Regions from separate parts of the Rhizobium sp. B230/85 genome, predicted to be linked through region 1. Evidence: riboswitches for the same ligand, from Rfam matches in the RefSeq annotation. Region 1 holds a riboswitch; each other region holds the start of a gene.
The links. Region 1 has a riboswitch for cobalamin ahead of J5289_RS22495 (ABC transporter substrate-binding protein). Riboswitches for the same ligand answer to the same signal wherever they lie in the genome.

Region 2: another riboswitch for cobalamin. It lies ahead of J5289_RS28760 (CbtB-domain containing protein); the one in region 1 lies ahead of J5289_RS22495 (ABC transporter substrate-binding protein).
Region 3: another riboswitch for cobalamin. It lies ahead of cobU (bifunctional adenosylcobinamide kinase/adenosylcobinamide-phosphate guanylyltransferase); the one in region 1 lies ahead of J5289_RS22495 (ABC transporter substrate-binding protein).
Region 4: another riboswitch for cobalamin. It lies ahead of J5289_RS27140 (HoxN/HupN/NixA family nickel/cobalt transporter); the one in region 1 lies ahead of J5289_RS22495 (ABC transporter substrate-binding protein).

The regions. Positions count from the first base shown of each region.
Region 1 covers NZ_CP072157.1:958,805-963,965, forward strand. Annotated here, with positions in the region: gene J5289_RS22485 (ABC transporter ATP-binding protein) at 1-502, opposite strand, end outside; gene J5289_RS22490 (iron ABC transporter permease) at 499-1,542, opposite strand; gene J5289_RS22495 (ABC transporter substrate-binding protein) at 1,539-2,555, opposite strand; cobalamin riboswitch at 2,736-2,964, opposite strand; gene J5289_RS22500 (phosphodiesterase) at 3,216-4,037, shown strand; gene J5289_RS29470 (hypothetical protein) at 4,083-4,217, opposite strand; gene J5289_RS22505 (TonB-dependent siderophore receptor) at 4,333-5,161, shown strand, end outside.
Region 2 covers NZ_CP072161.1:2,047-7,207, forward strand. Annotated here, with positions in the region: partial or broken gene J5289_RS28735 (methyl-accepting chemotaxis protein) at 1-418, opposite strand, end outside; gene J5289_RS29985 (Tar ligand binding domain-containing protein) at 519-845, opposite strand; partial or broken gene J5289_RS28740 (DUF4158 domain-containing protein) at 1,728-1,883, shown strand; gene J5289_RS29790 (RES family NAD+ phosphorylase) at 1,937-2,182, opposite strand; gene J5289_RS28750 (DUF982 domain-containing protein) at 2,333-2,626, opposite strand; gene J5289_RS28755 (CbtA family protein) at 3,045-3,788, opposite strand; gene J5289_RS28760 (CbtB-domain containing protein) at 3,801-4,010, opposite strand; cobalamin riboswitch at 4,034-4,168, opposite strand; gene J5289_RS28765 (histidine phosphatase family protein) at 4,410-4,802, shown strand; partial or broken gene J5289_RS29990 (Tn3 family transposase) at 4,885-5,099, shown strand.
Region 3 covers NZ_CP072156.1:2,590,276-2,595,436, forward strand. Annotated here, with positions in the region: gene cobN (cobaltochelatase subunit CobN) at 1-66, opposite strand, end outside; gene cobW (cobalamin biosynthesis protein CobW) at 193-1,179, opposite strand; gene cobU (bifunctional adenosylcobinamide kinase/adenosylcobinamide-phosphate guanylyltransferase) at 1,244-1,768, opposite strand; cobalamin riboswitch at 1,920-2,311, opposite strand; gene J5289_RS12605 (chloride channel protein) at 2,477-4,267, shown strand; gene J5289_RS12610 (oxidoreductase) at 4,380-5,161, shown strand, end outside.
Region 4 covers NZ_CP072159.1:94,255-99,415, reverse strand. Annotated here, with positions in the region: gene J5289_RS27155 (TetR/AcrR family transcriptional regulator) at 1-105, opposite strand, end outside; gene J5289_RS27150 (pentapeptide repeat-containing protein) at 214-927, shown strand; gene J5289_RS27145 (hypothetical protein) at 1,517-1,810, shown strand; gene J5289_RS27140 (HoxN/HupN/NixA family nickel/cobalt transporter) at 2,022-3,080, opposite strand; cobalamin riboswitch at 3,164-3,367, opposite strand; gene trbI (IncP-type conjugal transfer protein TrbI) at 3,797-5,119, opposite strand; gene trbH (conjugal transfer protein TrbH) at 5,131-5,161, opposite strand, start outside.

The DNA of each region.
Region 1 (5,161 bases):
GGTTGGTCGGCTCGTCGAGTAGTAACTCCGTCGGAGCCTGCGCCAGCGCGCGGGCAATGTGCACCCTTTGACGCTCGCCGCCCGACAGCGTCTGCCATAGTTGGGCTGCCCGGGCCTGCATGTCGACCCGGGCGAGCGCGATCTCGACGGCGGCATCGTCGTCGCTGCTCCAGGTGGAGAGCAATCCTCTGTGGGGCGTGCGACCGAGGCGGACGACGTCGGCGACGGTCAATGGCGTGTCGGTCGTCGATTGCTGCTCAACGAAGCCTATGCGTCGCGAGATCTCGCTGCGCGACAGGCTAGCCACATCATGTTCTCCAAGTCGTATAATGCCGCTGCGGACCTTCCTCAACCGGCAGATCAGGCGCAGCAGGCTGGATTTCCCCGATCCGTTCGGCCCAAGCAGACCGAGAACCTTGCCTTGCTCGATCGCCAGGCTGATGCCGTTAACGATGAGCGTGTTACCGGCTGCATAGGTGACGTCGTCGACGGATATGCTCATGGGGTCCTCCGGACACGATAGAGGATGACGGCAAAAGCGGGCGCTCCAAAGAGAGCCGTGACGACGCCGATCGGCAGGATCTGCTGGGGGATGATGATGCGCGAAGCAATATCGGCTCCGACCATGAAGATCGCGCCGCCAAGGGCGGTCGCCGGCAGCAGGCGGCCGTGCGACGGCCCGACCAGGAAGCGCGCGGCGTGCGGAATGACAAGCCCGACGAAGCCGATCGAGCCGACCATGCTGACGACGCTCGCCGTCATGACGGCGGTCGTGCCAAGGAGTACGATCTGTACGCGGCGCACCGGGATGCCGAGGGAGGTCGCCGCGTCGGCGCCAAAGACGAAGGCGTCGAGCGCCCTGACATGGCAGAGGCAGACGATGAAGCCCGCCAAGGTCACGGGGGCGGAGAGATAGACGTCTGGCCAGCGCACGCCGCTCATCGAACCGAGCAGCCAGAACAGCACGCCGCGCGCCTGCTCTGCATTGGCAGACGTTGTGACGATGTAGGAGGTCAGGGCATTGAACAGCTGCGATCCGGCAACGCCGCAGAGAATGATCCGCTCGCCCGACCCGCCTGCCCCTGAGGCCAGAATGCCCACCAGCGTAAAGGCGACGACGGCCCCGATGAATGCTCCGCCGGACAGCCCGAGAACGTTTGCGCCGAGCCCGAGGATCGTGATGCAAACTGCCCCTGTCGAGGCGCCTGCCGAAATGCCAAGCACATAGGGTTCGGCCAGCGGGTTGCGCAGCAGGGCCTGGAGCACGGCGCCGCAGAGCGCCAGCGAGGCTCCGGCACTGGCTGCAACCAGTGCCCGGCTGAGACGGTAATCCCAGACGATGCCTTGGTGAATACGGTCGATTGCAAAGCCCGTGCCGAAGATGCGGTTCGACACAGCCTCTGCCGTCGTCTGCAGCGGGATGGAGATTTCCCCGATGGAAACGGCAAGGCTGATCGAAAATCCGAGGACGACGATGGCGGCAACGGCGAGCGCTGCAAGCGCCCACCATCTACGCCGTGTTACGACTGCGCTGTTGCTCACCGGGCCAGACCGAAGGACCTGATGCCATTTGCAAGAACCTCGATGCCGTCGATCGTCCGGATCGTCGGGTTCATGGACTGCGCATCCATCATCACAAATCGTTTGTTCCTGACGGCGTCCACTTCGCTGGTGACGGGATCGTTCTGCAGGAAGTCCAGCTTCACCTTGGGATCGTCTGCCGCATAGCGGCGGCGATCCATGGTGGCGATGACGATGACGGCCGGGTTCGCCTGGGATATTGTTTCCCAGCCGACAAGCGGCCATTCCTCCTCGGTGGTCACGACGTTGCGCGCATCGAGGGCCTGCATCATATAAGCGGGGGCACCGTTCTTGCCGGCTATGAAGGCATCGCCCCTGACCTCTTTGCTCGAGAACCAGAAGACGATCGGCAGGTGCTTGGCGGCCGCACCCTCCACGGATGCCACAGCGGTGGCCTCGCGTTTCCTAAGGTCGGCGATCAGGGCATCGCCGCGGTCCTTGATATCGAAGACTTCGGAGAGCTGGGCGATCTCCTGATAGACTAGATCCATGCTGAACATCTGCTTGCGGACCCCGTCTCCGCCGTCGGAATTGACTTTGGCGACACAATCAGCCGGCGAGATATAGGTATTTATTCCGAGGTCGGAGAATTGCTCCCGCTTACCGACGGAACCCTGCGGTCCGACATGCCACTCGAATTCCGCAGCCACCAAGTCTGGTTGGCGTCCGACGACGGATTCGAAGCTCGGATCGTTGTCGGCCAGCCTTTTGATCTTGCTGTTGGCCTGTGCATATTGAGGAAGCACGGGACCCACCCAGACCGCCGTGCCGACGATCTTGTCGGCAAGGCCGAGAGACAGGAGAACTTCCGTCATCCCCTGGCCGATGGACACTATCTTCGAAGGCGCCCTGGCAAAGGTCACCTGTTGACCGCAATTGGTTATGGACAGCGGATAGACCGTTGCCGCGAATGCGGGGGCGGCCATGCCGAGAAGCCCGCAGGCAAGCGTAATGCTGGACAGAAACTGACGCATGAAAAATATCTCGATTTTATGGGAAGGCGAGTGCCCTGGTGCTGCAGGTATGCGGCAGCGAGGCAAGCTGCGGTTGCCACGTCAGCTGTCGGAAGCCCAATCGAGCCGGAGATGCGCCAGGCTATGGCGAAAATTCAAATGAGACATATCTGTTCCTTTCCGGGCATCCCCGCCCGGGTTCATGGGATAGCGCTTGACGGCAGGTCTCCTGACTTGCGGATATGCGCCGATCATCTGTCTTCCCGCGAAACCTTCGCAGTGACATGGCCCTGAGGCCCTGGGATGAGCAGCAATCCGCTTACAGTTGCGGGGGCAGTCACGGTCTTGGTCCCATTCGGGTGGCCCTCACCGTGTTCCCTATTAATCCCCTTGGAGTCATCCTAAGGGAACCGTCGATGGCATCTATGACAGGCCTGCAACGGCGGTCAAGGTGGGCGGGTCTCGCAAAATCTCGCACAGGTCGGAAATCCATCATTGCTTTATATTATGTTATAACGTTACATTATTGGTAAAATGCAGGCAGTCAAGTGTCTTGTCGCGTTAGCCAACAAACAGACTGCTTACGCAAACCTGTTGCAAACGACGTGCAGGGTCTGGAATGTACGTACCGGAAAGGTGCCCGACGAAAGGCATTCCGGGAATCGCAGGCAGGAGTAGCGCATGAGCAAAATTATTATATTCACCGACCTGCACATGGTCCTGGAGGGAGAGACGATCATCGGCCTCGATCCCTATCAGCGCCTTTCAAGAGGGATAGATCATGTCAACCTGCATCACCGCGATGCTGAGTTTGCGGTGATGACGGGTGACCTCTCGCACCGCGGCAGTCGCCAATCCTATGCGAGACTGCGCGAACTGCTCGACACGCTCGAAATTCCCGTCCACCTGCTGGTCGGAAACCACGACAACCGCGAAAACTTCATTGCCGCCTATCCCGAAAGCCCGCGTGACGAGCACGGTTTTATCCAGCAGCGGATCGAGACCGAAAACGGTGTCATGCTTTTGCTCGATACGCTTTGCGGACCGCCCTACGTCTCGCCGGACGTTCATGCCGGGGTGCTGTGCGACAATCGGCTTGCCTGGTTGAAGCAGAACCTCACTGGTGCCGGCGACCGGCCCGTCTACATCTTCATGCATCACCCACCGCTCGACACCGGGTTTCCCGGGATGGACAAGATCAAGCTCCGGAACGGCGAGGAGTTTTACGATATCCTTGCCGAATACGGCAATGTCCGCCACATCTTCGCCGGCCATGTTCACCGTACGATTGGCGGCTCCCATCGCGGTATACCTTTCTCGGTATTCAAGAGCCCGGTCCATCAGCAGCCGATGGTATTCGATACGGAAGATACTTCCCTCTCCGTCGATGAACCGGGCGCCTACGGCATCGTTTTCCTGAAACCGCAGGGATGCCTCGTTCATGTCGAGGATTACGAACTGTCCAACCATTCGATATCGGGCAGCGACGCACTCGGTAACTGAGACATATGCCCTGACGTCGGACTATGCCGCGTCGCCGCCTCGTCTTTAGGCCGCTTCCATGACACCGACGCTGACCGGCAGGTCAGCGTTGGTGTTTTCACGTGCGCATCCTCCGGTTGCCGCGCGCGCCTCGGCAAGACCGGTGGAAAGATCGGAAAATTTGTAGGCAATAGTTGACATCGGGAGTCAACAAACAATACAGGAGTTAACCAGTCAACTTATTGATCATGGTCGTTGGTCGGTATTCCGTAGACTTTTCAGGTATTTGATAGATTGATTGCAGGGGGCTGCCGTGATGTTTCGCGAGGCTAGGACGACTGTATCGCCGGTGGGCACATCCTTTACGACGACAGTCGGACGTCTGATGATCGCGTTTCTGTCGAGTTCGACGCTGCTTGCCGCAACCCCGGTTTTCGCTCAGTCAGGCGACGCGGAAGCAACCACGCTCGCCAAGATCACCATTGCGGGCCAAGGCGACCGATCTGGCACCATTGACAAGACGATTGTCGCAAAGAGTTCCCGCTCCAGCAGCAAGACCGACACCCCGCTTCTCGACGCGCCGGCCTCGGTTTCCGTCGTCACCGCCAAGGAAATGAAGGAGCGCGGTGTCACCAACCTCGACCAGGCGCTGGCCTACACGCCCGGCGTCTCCACCGATATCTACGGCTCCGACGACCGCTACGACCACTTTTTGATCCGCGGTTTCTACCAGACGACCGACGGCTCTTTCCGTGACGGGCTGCCGATGCGTGTCGGCGGCTCCTTTACCGCCAGCCGCCTCGAGCCCTATGGCATGGAACGGATCGATGTGCTGAAGGGGTCCAACTCCACGCTGTTCGGCCTTTCCGGCCCCGGCGGTATCGTCAATGCGCTCACCAAGGTGCCGCAGGACAAAGACTTCGGCGAGATCTATACAACGGTTGGGAACGGACATGTCGAAACCGGCACCGACTTCGGCGGAGCGCTCGACAAGGATGGCATCTGGACCTACCGCATGACTGGCAAATGGCAGAATGCCAATGCCGGCATCGACCATACCAACGACGATCGCGTCTATGTCGCGCCGGCGCTGACCTGGTCGCCGGATGCCGACACCTCCGTCACCATCCTGACGGATTACAACA
Region 2 (5,161 bases), on a different replicon from region 1:
GCTCAGCATCAATGGAGCTGCGGTTGGTTTCCGCTTCTTGCTCAAGTTGACGTGCGCGTAGGCCGTTATCTTTGAAGACCTGAACAGCCTTGGACATGGTGCCGACCTCGTCACGACGATCGGTGCCATCCACTTGTGCACTCCAGTCACCGCTTGAGAGCAGCTTCATGGTCTTTGACAACTGGTGGATGGGCCGCACGAGCCAGGAACGGATAGCAAAGAAACCAACGACCAAAACCGCAACTAGACCCATGATAACGACGGTGAAGGTTATTATCACAGTGCGGTTCGTCACGTCGGTGAGGACATCGCTATCCTTAGAGGCATTTTCGGCAATTTCGGTTGTTAGAGATGTAAACGTAGGACCCACTTCCGCGAAAAGTGACTGACACTCTTTTTGATATTTTTTCTGCGATGCTCGCACGTCGGCGTCGGTGGTCGCTACCCGCCCAGCCTCGATCGCCGGCGCGCAGGATTGATTTATGATTTGCAAGCTTTTATCTCTTAGTTGCCCAACCTCACTTTCCGGCGGGGATTGCTTGCACTACGCGAGCCATGTATTCGGAAAATGATGCTTTCGCGGCGTCAAGATCCGTCTTAGCCTTGGCATTGCCTTCGTCAGTGTCCGACATCATCAGATCGCCCATCGCTCCGCGCGCCGCCTGAAAGCTCCGGTTAGAACGCGCTAGGTAAAGAGCGGCAGTCGCTTCGTGGTCCAAGAGTGCGTTGTAACCCGCATCGATCGAGTTCAACTGCCGGCCGGTGTAGAACGACACGCCGAGCGCAAAGAGCCCAAACGTGGACATGATGATCAGAAATTTGCCGATGATGGAAATATGTTTCACTTGTAGCCCCCATGAAAACGGTTTTTTAAAATTGGCGCTGATTACAAGTCATTTGCTTCACACTGCGGTGAGATTTTGCGGCTTGACGACGGCAGAGTCTTCTTCTGCCGCGCCCTCCCTTGCCGCCGAATAAGGCTGAACAGCGACTCATCTCGCGCATTTCAGCCTTTCGTAAAATACGGCCGATTACCTAAGTATCTCTTAGATTTAAAATATACGGGCTTTATTGTTTTCTGACACCGTAAGCACCCTACGTATATATAGGCTTAGTAAAACCGTAAATCGATTACAGCTTTAGTATTGTCGAATACAGATATCAGATCGAGATTTTTCGAGACCGCGATATACATTCCCACGCATGTTTTCTATTTGAGTTGTTAACCTGGGCATGTCATCGAGAAGTTCTATACGGCATCACGACACGAAAGTGCACGATCTGTCCGACATTTGAGAACATAGGGTGATCACGTCGGGCGGGTTGCGATGACTAGCGGTTGGTTGCGAAAGCCTGATGGAAATTGAGCGCGGCCTCCCACCGCTCTGCAGCGAGACACTACTCCGATTTCGTGCTGATGCGCGAACCGCGAGGTAACACTTCGAGGCTGCGGCGATCGATCTGCGCCAGCACTTCATCAAAGCTGAAGAGGGATTGCCAGCCAAGCCCGTTCTTAGCCCGGCTTGACTGTAACCGGCACGCCCGGCAAAGTCCGTCAGATCCTGTTCCTACCGCTCGCATGACTGATCGGCGGTTGAAACCCGGCAGTAGATGGCGGCGCGCTGTCCCAGCTGAACCCTCGTCGATTTTAGTGCCGGAAGGCCTTGATTTGTATGGGCCAGTTGTTGTCCAAAACAGGACTTTACTTCAACAGGGACAATTGCGGCATGACGAGACGACATATTCTCACCGAGCGACGGCGCTCGGCACTGTTCGATCTGCCAACCGATGAGTTGTCACTGCTTCGGCACTACACACTGGGCGACGCCGATCTTGGGCACATCCAGGAACGCCGCAGGCCGGAGAACAGGCTGGGGTTCGCCCAGCATGTCCAGAATAATCCATTCTGTGAAATTGCCATTTCATTACAGGAAGATCATGTCCAGGAGGACTGGTCCTTGGGCAGACGTCCATCGGGATCGTGGACGTCGACCGTGTCATCATTAGTCAGATTAGCGTTGAACACCACAAGATTCGTCCCGCCAGCGTGCCGAAGTGATGGAAAGAGAATTCCCTTGTATCCGGCAGAGATCACGATATCGGACAATTTCCACGATGCAGGAATTTTTCGGTCGATCCGCGCAATTCTGCGCTGATCGACCGAAACTGTCCACGAGATCACAGCCGAGGTCGGGATATGTCATCACAAATCGCGGAAATATGGTGTTGAAACGCCGATTTCGAAATTTTACCGACCATCAAACGCGAAAAAGCTCTTGGGTCTCCTACCTCTGATGTCGGCAGCAAACAACTGGTTGCCGGCAGCGTTCAGTCAGGATCCGATATTTTGAGGTCTGTCGCTGTCAGGCATCAAAGGGACCTCTTCGAAGTTTGCGAGGATGCCCGCTTTCATCAGAAATCGTCTGACATTCTCACGGATTGCTTGGACAGGAAACACACCTTTCTCGGCCATCCGGCATGCTTTCATGAGGACCTGATAGGTGTCACCCTGCTGTTCTTCGGGCCATTCGTTGAGAAAATCGACGACGCTCTCAAGACTGGCAAGCTCCTGAATATGGAGCGCTTTTTTCACAAATAGAGGTTTGTCAAAAAAAGTGTTCGCCACAGCGGCCCCCTCAACTTAGCCGTTGATTCAACTGGGAACAACTTCGTTGTTTTCAACAGCTCGGGTTCGAAAAAGGAACTCTTGCGATCGGTACGTCAAGTTGACCGCGGGAAAATATCAGAGCGCCGCCCCGGTTTTAGCGAATTTGCACTGCAGCGCGAACGAACCTTGCGCGCTGGTTTGATACGTAGGCCATGGTCCTCGTCTCAACGAAATCCTGTCGACTCTAGCAGGTCACGGAAATATCGCCGATTTTTCCGCCGCTTCCCGCTAGAGGGCTCGAAGGAGAGCGGTGGAGATGGGCCGCTTCGAATGCGCTGCAGCCGTGCCGGAGGTCAGCAAGCATGCGATCAGCAATAAAATAATGCGCTTCATTTGAACGGTCATGAGGTCGGCAATAAGCCGGCCCCACTTCACCTTAGCGCAACGCTAGCGCGGCCGGACGGTAATTACCGCTTTCGGCCAACAGCTTTTCAGCAAGAAAGCCGAAAGCAAGAGATAGCACTGTCCAGATGATCGCCTGAAGGCCGATCGTTGCGATCCGGAAATTGTAAAGCGTCATCGCTGAGAAGTTTTCGGGAATTTCGTTGATCGATGGCATCAGCGCCTGCGCGATCGCGAGGAATGCGACGTAACACAAGCCCGCAAGAATCGCGCCGTTCCATGTACCGAAGCGAACGCGCAGGTTTCTCGCCAACGCGAACGCGGCCGCCATGCTGCAGAGAGAAATGACGAGCATCACGAAAAATAGCCCGGTGCGGATCCCAATTGTGTCTGGACTTCCCACGGCTGGGGGATTTGGCGCGTACTTAAGGTCAGGAACGACCACTATGGCCACGAACGCGGCAAGACCGATTACCGCAGAAAGGGCGCGGGGACTGAGCTTGCTTCCACGCCCATATATGAAAGCGAAAACCAGCGAGAAAATTCCTCCGATGGCGACACTGTAGGTCATAACGCCGGTAAACAAGCCAATTCCCGCCTGTGTTTGACGGCTGACCAGTTCCGGTTCGGCAGGTGCGTTTGTCGCCGCTGCCATTTGCTCTTCGAAAGCGATCGCCCTGGCGACCGGGGGCTCCCCAAAAACGCGGGCAAAGCCAAAGGCGAGCAAACCCGCTAGGAGACCTGCGATCAGGCCTCTTGCCAAAAGTCTTCCCATCATAGACGTGTTCCTTCAGTGGCAGGGAAATCCGAGCAGGTGACGAGCGTCATGAACGAATTCATGTACCTCCATGCCGGGGACGATTTGCATTGCACCCTCTTCCGTGCTGATGAAATACAGAGCGATCATAGCCAAAAGGCCCGCGAAAATCGCCCAAGGAACAATTTGCCCGACCGGGATCGGTTCAACAATGGTGCCTGTAGTGTAAGTGGCAGTGGTCATTCGGTCCTCCTGAATGGCGCGTTCTGATATGGACTGTCGGTTGTCGGGGTCTGGCTTTCGACCATGGTTTGTCGATTACAGTGGCGCGACCGCTCCAGAGTTTCACTGGCTTCCCGAATACTATTCACTTTTCTATAACAGGCGTCAGGTGACGCGGCAATGTGAAGTATGTCGAGCAACTTGGTGCTCATGCAGGGGGATAGGATGAAGACATCAAGAGCCACTCGAATTTCGCTGATATGCGCTGGCAGGAGTGCGGGGGTTCACACATCGACATTTGGCAATCTGGGTCTGCTCCCGGGAGAGGAGGTCCGAATCCAACAAGTGTTCGCCTCTATCTGCAAAATCACGACACCTATTCTATCAGCCCCGGAGGAGAATGCGCTCCAGACGGCATCCATGATCACGGAGACCTTTGAGGTCGAAGAAGCTTTGGCGGAGCTTGACCACGGCCGCTGGAAAGGTGCGACGCTCCAGGCGATCGCAGCAGCAGAGCCAGAGAACTTGCAAGCCTGGCTTACGGACCCCAGCATTGCGCCACATGGCGGCGAAACAATCGTTGCTCTGCTTGAGAGGGCACGCATCTGGCTCCGCGGCCGGATGGAGCGCGGAGGACGGCATGTGGTCATCGCGAACCAGTCCATGGTGCGCGCCCTGATCCTCGGGATCATCGAGGCCCCCGCGCAATCATTTTGGCGTCTTGAAGTAGCACCGCTGAGTACTACAGAGATGAGCTCGGACGGGCAGCGCTGGACAATCCGAACCATGGGTGCCGTGGCAGGGAGTGGCTAATCGGACGGACGGTCCCAGCAAGCGGATTCAGATTTGCCGCAGGTCGCCCGCATGGACATTACGCATGTGCCTAATTCATTGGGCGGGTCTTCACTGGAACGCCGCCTATCTCGGCCGTGCCAGCGCCCATCTGCGCCAGCTTGGCCGAAATATTGACAATGAGTTGCTCAAGCAGGTCTCGCCGCGGAGTTAGGAGCATATAAACTTGTTCGGCGTCAATTCCTGGGACATCGAGCAGCGGTTGGGCGAAGGATTCAAGCCGTTGCGGCTTCCGCAAGGATGATCCGGGCCGCATGACGTTCATCGTATGTTCGACCGCAGCGCGGGAATTTAAACTGATCGTGTTCCGTCCCATAGGG
Region 3 (5,161 bases), on a different replicon from region 1:
TTGACCGAGGTCGATCGCCTCGTCGCCATCGGATATCGAGCCCTTCTGGGCTAGGAGAAGATGCATGTAGCACCTCCCCGATGGGCGGGTTCTAGCACGGGGCGGCGCCCCCCTCTGTCCTGTCGGACATCTCCCCCACGAGGGGGGAGATGTCACGCAGTGACAGAGCGGGGTAAGCCACGGCAAAGACCATCAAACAAGCACCTCGATCGCACTGCGTACCGCCGCCTGGTCCATATCGTGCAGCCCGATCACCACCAGACGCGTCGCGCGGACTTCGCCCGGCGTCCAGGCTCGGTCGAAATAATGGTCGACACGGCTGCCGACGGCTTGCAGTTGCAGCCGCATAGGCTTGCCCGGCACATCGACGAACCCCTTGAGACGCAGCACGTCGTGATGGCCGATGACTGTCTTCAGCCGCTCGATAAACGTGACCGGCTCGGCGATAGGCCCGAGGTCGACAACGAAACTGTCGAACTCGTCATGGTCGTGCGGCGTGCCGTCGGCATGCTCGATCTCGTGGTGGGACAGGCGGTTGCCGACATCGGCCTCCGTGCCGATCCCGAGCCCGAGCAGCACGGCTGCCGAAACCTCGCCGTTGCGAGCCTCGATCATCGGGGGCTTGCGCTCGGTGCGCGACTGGACCTCGGCACGCACGGCCGCAATGCCGGCGGCGTCCAGCAGGTCTGTCTTGTTGAGCACGATGAGGTCGGCGCAGGTCAGCTGGTCCTCGAACAGTTCCTCGATCGGGTTGTCATGGTCGAGCGAGGCATCTTCCGCCCGCGCCGCATTGACGGCGTCGTGGTCGTCGGCAAACCGGCCGGCAGCGACGGCAACGCTGTCGACAACGGTGATCACGCCATCGACCGTCACGTGAGTGCGGATGTCGGGCCAGTTGAAGGCCGCCACCAGCGGCTGAGGCAGCGCCAGGCCGGATGTCTCGATAACGATGTGGTCGGGCCGCGGGTTGCGGGCAAGCAACTGAGTCATCGTCGGAATGAAGTCATCGGCGACCGTGCAGCAGATACAGCCGTTGGTGAGCTCGATGATATCGTCGGCAGAGCAGTTCTCGGCACCGCAATCCTTCAACACGTCGCCGTCCACGCCGAGATCGCCGAACTCGTTGATGATGAGGGCGATGCGCTTGCCGCCGGCATTCTGCAGCAGGTTGCGGATCATCGTCGTCTTGCCGGCCCCGAGGAAGCCGGTGATGACGGTGGCGGGAATTTTCTGTTGCAATGAATCAGCCTTTCATTTTCAGCGGCAGTCCGGCGGCGACGAAATAGACGTCGGTGGCCTCAGCCGCGATCATTTGGTGGAGACGTCCGGCATGGTCGCGAAAATCCCGCGCCATGCGGTTTTCCGGCACGATGCCGAGGCCGACCTCGTTGGAGACGAACACCAGGCGCGCCCTTGCGCCCGGCAGGAATTTGCAGAGTGAGGCGAAGGCGGCAGCCATGTCGCGCTCCTCCATCATCAGGTTGGTGACCCACAGCGTCAGGCAATCGACAAGAACAGCGCGGCCGGGCGCGTCGATGGCACCGAGTGTGCCGACAAGATCGAGCGGCTCCTCATGCGTCGTCCAGCCCTCGCCGCGATCGACGCGGTGTTGGCGGATGCGCTCCGCCATCTCGGCATCCCAGGCTCGGCCGGTGGCGACGTAATGGCGGTCGAGGCCGGAGCCTGTAACGAGCGCCTCGGCAAAAGACGACTTGCCGGAGCGCGCGCCGCCGAGCACGAGGGCCGTTCCGAATGTTGGGGATGACATCAGGTTGTTCCGATCCTCACGCGGTTCTGCGCGAAGCTGCAAGCGTGCAACAGTTCGGATCAGGCAAGCGCGCCGCAATGACGCGCAAAAGCAAACGTTCAGCCATGACAACCTCCGTGCTGGCAGCGGGACGACGTCCCAAAGGGTGGGCTTTTCGCCCGGCACGGATGGCAGGTCTCCTGGCTCACGGTTGCAATCTCCGGCCGAAACGACGGATATCGTTCCGGCCGGAGATCACGGGTCTCTCTCGCCTTCCCGGCAGGTCATCATGAAAAGGCGGACGATTCGTAGATGAAGAGGCGTCCCACCCCGGTAAATCATGATGCCACGCCAGTGGCTTTTCCGATGCCTTCGACTTCAGGCCCGCCTGCACCATTGCAGAACATCACCCGTCGTCCCGGAACACCGGACGAAAGACCCTGACCGTTCTACAGTCGCGGGGTCGGCTGCGATAGGAGCGCCCTGTATGGGTCCGCCCGGTCACATTCCCTTTTGATCCCATACCGTTTTCACGGCGCGGGAACCTTCCGTTATGCGTTCAGGATTAGGCCTTCGCCTTATGCAAGTCAACTGATCGACGAATTCGGTTTCTGCCATATATGTGTTGAAACGGCGCTGAAATCATTCCCGGCGGCGGTCTTTTTGTCGCAATTGCCAGTGTAAAGACGTCCTGCTTTAAACAACCGCCTCTCTTTCATGCGTAACGCCATGCTTCAACGATTCCATGCGCCCCGCTTTCGCACCCTCCGGTCGCTTTTCGAAGCCGGGCGGATGCGCGCGATCCTGCGACAGAGCGAAGTCGGCCTCGTCATAGCCGGCGCCTTGGTCGGCGTGACGTCCGGGCTGGCGGTGACGGCCATGAGCCTGATCTCTCGCCAGATGCACATGCTGATCTACGGTATCGGCGATGACGGCAGGCTGAGCAGCGCGGTGATCGACAACAAGCTGTTGTTGCTGCTGGCGCCGATTGCCGGCGGCGTGCTGCTGGGGCTGATGCTGTTCATTCTCTCCAAGACCCGCAAAAAGCCGATGATCGACCCGATCGAGGCCAACGCGCTTCACGGCGGCCGGCTGTCGCTGACCGATAGCATTCTAGTCTCCATCCAGAACCTCATATCCAACGGTTTCGGCGCATCCGTCGGGCTGGAGGCCGGCTATACGCAGATCGCCGCCGGGATCGCCTCGAAACTCGGACTGAAACTGCAGCTGCGCCGCGGCGACCTTCGCACCCTTGTCGGCTGCGGTGCGGCCGGAGCCATCGCCGCAGCCTTCAGCGCCCCCCTCACAGGCGCCTTCTATGCCTTCGAGCTGATCATCGGCAGCTACACCATCGTCACCCTGACCCCGGTCGTCGTTTCCGCCCTCGTCGCAACGCTGGTCGCACGCCTGCTCGCCGGCAGCGACGTGATGATCGACATCGGAGATTTCGGCAGCGTCGTGCCGGCCGACTACATTCCGGCCCTGCTTCTCGGCGCCGTCTGCGCCGGTTGCGGCATCCTGCTCATGCAGGGCGTCTCCTTCATCGAGGAGCTGGCCCGCAAGAGCGCCATCCCCCAGTATGTCCGCCCGGCACTCGGTGGCATCGTCGTCGGCATGCTCGCGCTGATCTCGCCGCAGGTGCTGTCGGCCGGCCACGGTGCGCTGCATCTCAATCTCGGCCGCGATATCGCCATCCCGGCCTTGATCGGCATCCTGCTGCTGAAGTCGCTGGCCTCGGCGGTTTCGATCGGCTCCGGCTTCCGTGGCGGCCTGTTTTTCGCCTCGCTGTTCATGGGCGCCCTGCTCGGCAAGATCTTCGCCTACTCCGCGCCCTACTTCGATCACGCGACGCTGACGCCGGTCATCTATGCCGTGGTCGGCATGAGTTCGCTGGCCGTAGCAGTCATCGGCGGCCCGCTGACGATGACCTTCCTGGCGCTGGAAATAACGGGCGACTTTCCGATCACCGCGCTGGTGCTTGCCGCCGTCATCACCTCGTCGCTCGTGGTGCGCACCACCTTCGGTTACTCCTTTGCCACCTGGCGCTTCCACCTTCGGGGCGAGAGCATCCGCAGCGCCCACGATGTCGGCTGGATCCGCAACCTGACCGTCGCCCGGATGATGCGCCCCGACGTGCGCAGCGCCAACGTCAACATCAGCATCGCCGACTTCCGCCATGATTTCCCGATCGGCTCGACCCAGCGGGTCGTGCTGCTGGACGATGCGGAGAAATATGCCGGCATGGTGCTGGTGCCGGAAATATACGCCAGCCCCGTCGACCAGGACGATGGCGATCGCGGCCTTGGCGATTTCATCCGCTACAAGAACGACTTCCTGCAGCCGCAGATGAATGCAAAGCAGGCGGCCGCGATCTTCGACAAGACCGAAAGCGAAGCGCTGGCTGTGGTCAACAATCTGATCGAGCGAAAGGTCATCGGCCAGCTGTCGGAAAGCCATACCCTGCGGCGCTATTCGGAAGAGCTCGACCGGCGCCGGCGAGAGGAGTCAGGCGAACTCTGAGCCCGCAATCAATTTCAGTATTGACGCGTACGCACCACGCTCTAACTCAGTTGCATCATAACGTCCGGTACCGTGCCAAGTAGCGCTGCCGGCCCAAGCACCGAAAGCAAACATGGCAAACTCCTCCACGCCCGTCTGGTTCATCACCGGCTGCTCGACCGGCTTCGGCCGCGAACTCGCGACATTGGTACTCGAACGCGGCTGGCGCGCCGTCGTCACCGCCCGTGGCAAGGAGCGCGTCGCCGATCTCGTCACGGGTCACGAAGACAGCGCCCTGGCGCTGGACCTCGACGTCACCGACAAGGACCAGATCACCGCCGCCGTCAAGGCCGCCGAAGAACGCTTCGGCCAGATCGACGTGCTGGTCAACAATGCCGGCTACGGCTACCAGGCCTCGATCGAAGAGGGCGACGACGACGCCATCCGCGCCCAGTTCGATGCCAACGTCTTCGGCCTCTTCGCCATGACCCGGGCCGTATTGCCGGGCATGCGCAAGCGCCGCCGGGGCCACATCATCAACATCACCTCGGTCGCCGGTCTCGTCGGCTTTCCCGGCTCCGGCTACTATGCAGCCAGCAAGCACGCTGTCGAGGGCATGTCGGACGCGCTTGCCGTCGAAGGCCGGCCGCTCGGCATCAAGGTCACCTGCATCGAGCCCGGCCCATTCCGCACCGATTGGGCCGGCAGATCGTTGCAGCAGACGGTCTCCGGCATCGCCGACTACGAAGAGACCGTCGGCGCACGGATGGCCTCGACGTCAGCCATCAGCGGCAAGCAGAAGGGCGATCCCGTTCGGGCTGCAAAGGCGATGATGATGGTGACGGAACTGGAACACCCGCCGCGCCACCTGGTGCTCGGCGCTTTCGGCGTCGATGCCGTATCGAAAAAGCTTTC
Region 4 (5,161 bases), on a different replicon from region 1:
ACTCACTGCCGCCAGACCACGCTCCATGGCAATGGAGGCCGCGCCTTCGAGAAGCGCTAACCTCACTTGATCCGGATTCTTCTTACGACGGTGAGCTTCGGCCATAATTCAACATACCATCCGGTATCTTTTTGACAATGCCCGAAGGGGATGATAGGCACCTTGCTAGTTGCTCCGACATCATCGGGTTACTGACTAGTGTGAGAGAACCATATGAGCCCAGCTCTAGCGGACGCATCGAAGTTCAGCCCTGTTCAGACGGTAGAAGGCAAGACGCTGGACCGCGCCGCCGCCAAACACCTCGCGTCAAGTGGTACCACAATGCGATTGGTCGACTGCAATCTTGAAGAGGCCGATCTTTCCAGATTGAACTTCTCTGGTTGGTTGTTCGAGGCATGCAACGTCAAGAAGGCGATTTTTACCGGCTCGATTTTGGAGGCCACCACTTGGATCAGGTGTAAAGGCGGCCTGGCTGATTTCAAGGCATGCAACCTGTCGGAGGCGAGGTTCGAGGGAAGCGACTTCAACAATAGCAGTTTCCGGGGCGCGACCCTGACGGACGCGACATTCACGCGGTGCAAGCTGACGGGCGCGACACTGTCCGAATGCAAAACACTTAATCTCACGATGGACGGCACGCTGCTGATGCAAGCCACGCTGCCGGGAGTGTCGTTCCGAAAAATGCGGCTGACCGAAGTGAGCTTCGACATGGCAGACTTGCGAAAATGCGACTTTCGAGAAACCTTGTTTCAAGGCTGCAGCCTGCGCGACGCCAATCTGGCCGAATGCAGGTTCGAAGATGCTGACCTTCGCGGAGCCGATCTTGGCGGGATACGCCTTCTGAACGCTAAACAATTTAAAGGAGCGACGATATCCCGTGACCAGGCCGGGCAGCTTCTGGCTGAACTCGGGTTAAAAGTTCGGTGAAGCGGTTTGAACAGGGCCTAAACGGCTGCCGCCGATGGTACTCCCGCATCCTGAGTTTCAGCAGGATCTAAACCACTTTTCCATTTCGCGTTAGCCCACCAGATCAGGTGGTAGTGAACTGCCCGACAACAACGTTAGCGGGCGTGTGTGGATTAAGGCAACAAAAAAGCGGATCAAACTCACACGAAAGCTAACTCCCAGGTTAAAGAATGTCCCGCTGGCGGCTCGCACACCCATCCTTCAGTAAGAGGATGGCTCTTTCGATGAAGAGTTGCGATAACTGCGAACGAGAAATCTCCGATCACCTTTCGGTCTGTCCCTATTGTGACAGGCTTCAAATGTCTGGTGATCTACGGGTCAGGCAAACCAAGAGAGTGGTGGTCGTGGTCATATTGACTATCATTCTGACCAGCGGTTGGGCCCTCATTCGGTATTACACGCACGGCGTCATACCCCTTCCCAAATGAAGTCAGTTTCGAGCATCTCCCGTCGGTTCACCATTTGGTCGCCGGACGTCGTCCTATCAATGCAAATTTGGCGGCAACCGGAAGATTCTGATGAGACATGAGATCTTTATTGTGCAGCGGAAATGGATAGTTGGCTTCGGGCAAGGCATCATCACCACGTAAAACGATCAGAATTCCGCCTCGACTGCATATCAGACGGCCGCCTGCATCTTTGGAATGTGCCGAGAGAGGTTGCTACGGTTTATGACGGGATCGATGCCGCTGAGCGAGCCTTATCGGCCCTACAACGGGAATTGTTCGCGCTCATCGTGGAAGAATTCGTAGTCCGGCAGGACTTCGTCGCCGAAGTGATCGAAGTGACTATTGAGGGCGAAGACAACGCGGTGCTTACGCGCTACTCGCTTCCGAAAGTCTGAGTGCAACCTCCGCCACAGTCCTCCTCGGATTTCTCGGCGCCGGCGGGATGACCTTACTCAATGATACCCAGGCCGTTGGCGTAATCTTCCCAACCCATTTGCCAGCTGGAACCGCCAGGCGGCGTGAAGTCGAGCAATGTGACCTGAGGGTGCGGGTTTGCTGAGAGACAAGGGGACGTCGCGATGGCCCCTTGAAACCTTTGCGACAGCGTCAGACCGGACTTTTGATTTCGACGTCGTCCAAGCCTTTGGCTTTGTAGATCACGAAGGAGAGGATCCATGCGAGAAGGAAGACGCCGATGATCACGAACCCGAGATTGTTGAAGTTTTCGTTCAATCCGCCGACGATGTCCCAGAGGCCACCTTCCAACCCCAACTTGTCACTGATCAATCCAAGGGCTTCGATACCGCCGATGAGCACGGCTACGATGATCGAAACCAGTGTGATAGTCATGTTGTAGTAAAGTTTCCGCATCGGCTTGACGAAGGCCCAATCATAGGCGCCGAGCATCATCACGCCGTCAGTTGTGTCGATCAAGGACATGCCGGCAGCAAACAGTACCGGGAAGACCATGATCGCCTCGACCGGAACGCCTTTGGCCACTTGTGTCGCTGACACGCCAAACATAGCGACCTCGGTCGCAGTATCGAAGCCAAGGCCGAATAGAAAACCAAGGGGAAACATATGCCAACTCTTGGTGACCAGCTTGAACATCGGGCGCAATACGCGCGCGAGAAAGCCTCGATTGTTGAGGAGAAGGTCAAGATCCTCCTCGACATAGGTGCCCCCTGCCCTCACGCGGCGGTAGCTCTGATAGATCGACACGAAGATCACGATGTTCATCGTGGCAATAATCAGCAAAAACAATGCCGAAATGCTCGTGCTGATCGTGCCGCCAACACCCTCGAGGCTCTGGAACCCACCCAGCAGCGAGGATGCCGCCACCACAGCTCCAGCAACCAGCACGACCACCGTCGAATGTCCGATTGCGAAAAAGAAGCCGACGGAAACCGGCCGCTGTTTCATTTGCATGAGCTTTCGGGTGACATTGTCAATGGCAGCTATATGGTCGGCATCAATGGCATGGCGAAGGCCGAGCCCGTAGATTACGAGTGCCACGCCGAGTAGCGCAGGCTCGTCCCAGAAAGCGACAAGCGCCCATAGCCAGGCTCCAAAATTAAGAACGGCAAGAACCGTATAGATCGTCACGAGGCGTGCCTTGAAATCAGGCGTGCTCTCGTCGAAAGGTCTGGTGATATTGGTAAACATGGGAAGTCCTTTGTGTGACGTCTGCTGTCATGGCAAAGGTGACGGAAATCCGCCGCGTCGAGACACCCCGCCCCACGCTTATGCCAATGACGTCCAATGATGGCAGGTCTCCTGACTTGCGGGTCGTTGCCGCATCCGCCTTCCCAGTCCCCATGCGGACCAGTGGCATCTTGAATGAAGCTCGTCGCTCACAGTTGCGGGGACAGTCCCGGTTTTGGCTCCTGATGGGTAATCCGCACCGTGTTCCCTTTTGATCCCATACGGGAACCATCGCGGAGACTATTACGAATGCGAGGTGGCCACGTCAATCAGTGCAGCGTGCTGCCGGCCGAAATTTGGTCGAGCATCATGACTTGGCATTTCTGCTGCCATCCAGTAAAGGCGGCTTCACCAATTCAGAGCGTGCGCTATCGCGTACAAAGCGTTCGTGCTGGAATATTGCTCCACCGACAAGGTTGCCAGATGAAGCCCATCCGCAGCATCACCATTATGATTTTTGTGGCCTTGATCTGGGCTGGGGCATTAACCGACCATAGGTGACCGCGGTGCCTGATTAGATGACCGCCGGTAAAAGCGAAAACCAAACTGGTGGCTGCCAGCGCCAGGATGCGCTCCGAAATAGAGACCGCCGCAAGTCGCTTGAGGCAAATGTGAACGCCTTGAACCAACTCGAACCTGCATCACCGGCAAAGAATTATTTTGGTCGTTACCAACGGTCAGGCCTTGTATGCGCCGGGAAACACAATGTCCTGATCCACGAGGACATCGAATTTGTAGCCAGGGCGAATTTCTAGGGTCGACTGAACATCCATGTTCCGCTGGATTGTCCGGTCCGCCACACGCCCGAATGTTTCGGCGAAATTGCGCCGCGTGGCATCCGAGGCAGTGTCCTGGGTCGCGAGTGTTGAGCTTTCTGGAACGGCCATGTCTATACCCGTCCCGATCAGCGCGATCAGCACGGCCGAGCCGAAGGTTTTCAAATAATGGCTGTTTACCTTGTCGTTAAAACCGCCATAGCCTTCAGCATCGGTCCCCGACATCCCGCCGATCTGCAAAGTCGAACCATTGGGGAAAATGATGTCTGTCCAAACAACAAGCACACGCTTCTGTCCGAATGACACCTTGCTGTCGTAACGGCCGAACAGTTTCGTTCCCTGCGGTATCAGCAGGCGATGACCGGTGGCGCTGTCATAGACATTCTGGCTCACCTGGCCGGTGATCCGGCCGGGAAGATCGGAATTAATGCCGGTGATCAGCGTTGCCGGAATGACCGAGCCTCGCTTCAGCTCGAAGGGCGATTGTTGAGGCACGACACGGTTCGGCAGATAGCCAAGGTCTTTCAGGTCGGCGTTGAAGAACTCTTCCTTGGCGCTTTGCGCATTGGGATCGACGTTTTGACCACCAAGCCCCGCACGCAGGGCGGCCGCATAGAGATCGGGGGTGCTGCCGGTGTTTGTCGGGGTTGTTGCGGGTCTTGCCGACGTGTCCGCGGTCGCTCCATTCGTTTCAGCACGGGCTTCCAGCTTACTGCGATCAATGGCGAGCGGCGCATCATAGGCAGCGTTGTTCGCCTGCAGCCTAGCCAATCTCTGGCGCTGCTGCTCGCGCAGATATTGTTCTTGTTGTTCTCTTGCGAGACGAGCCCGCCAAACCCCTTCCGCTTCGAGCTCCTGGCCGCGCTGCTGCACATCGCGGTGCCCCGGCTGCTCTGGGAAAGGATTGTTGGTCTTCTCATCGGCCGGCTTTGCTTCGACCGGCTTCGGCTGGAAGGTGGTCTGTTGCCGCTGGTCACCGATAATGCCATCGGTCACACCGCGTTTGATCTGGTCGGCGTAGGTGGAGGCAGGGTTGCCCGAACTTATCTCCGGACCACTGTCCTTGGCGAAGTAGAACCCGCGCGAAGCAAGCCCAAAGAAAATGACACCAAGGAACGCGATCGTGAGGACGATAACGGCCATGATCGGCACGCGGTTGATCCGCCGTATACCGGGCTGGGGCTGGCTGCTCTGTGCATTGCCGAGCTTGAGGGATTGCGCCATGGTTGGTCTCCTCAACTGCGCCGCACGAGCGACAGTGCGCTC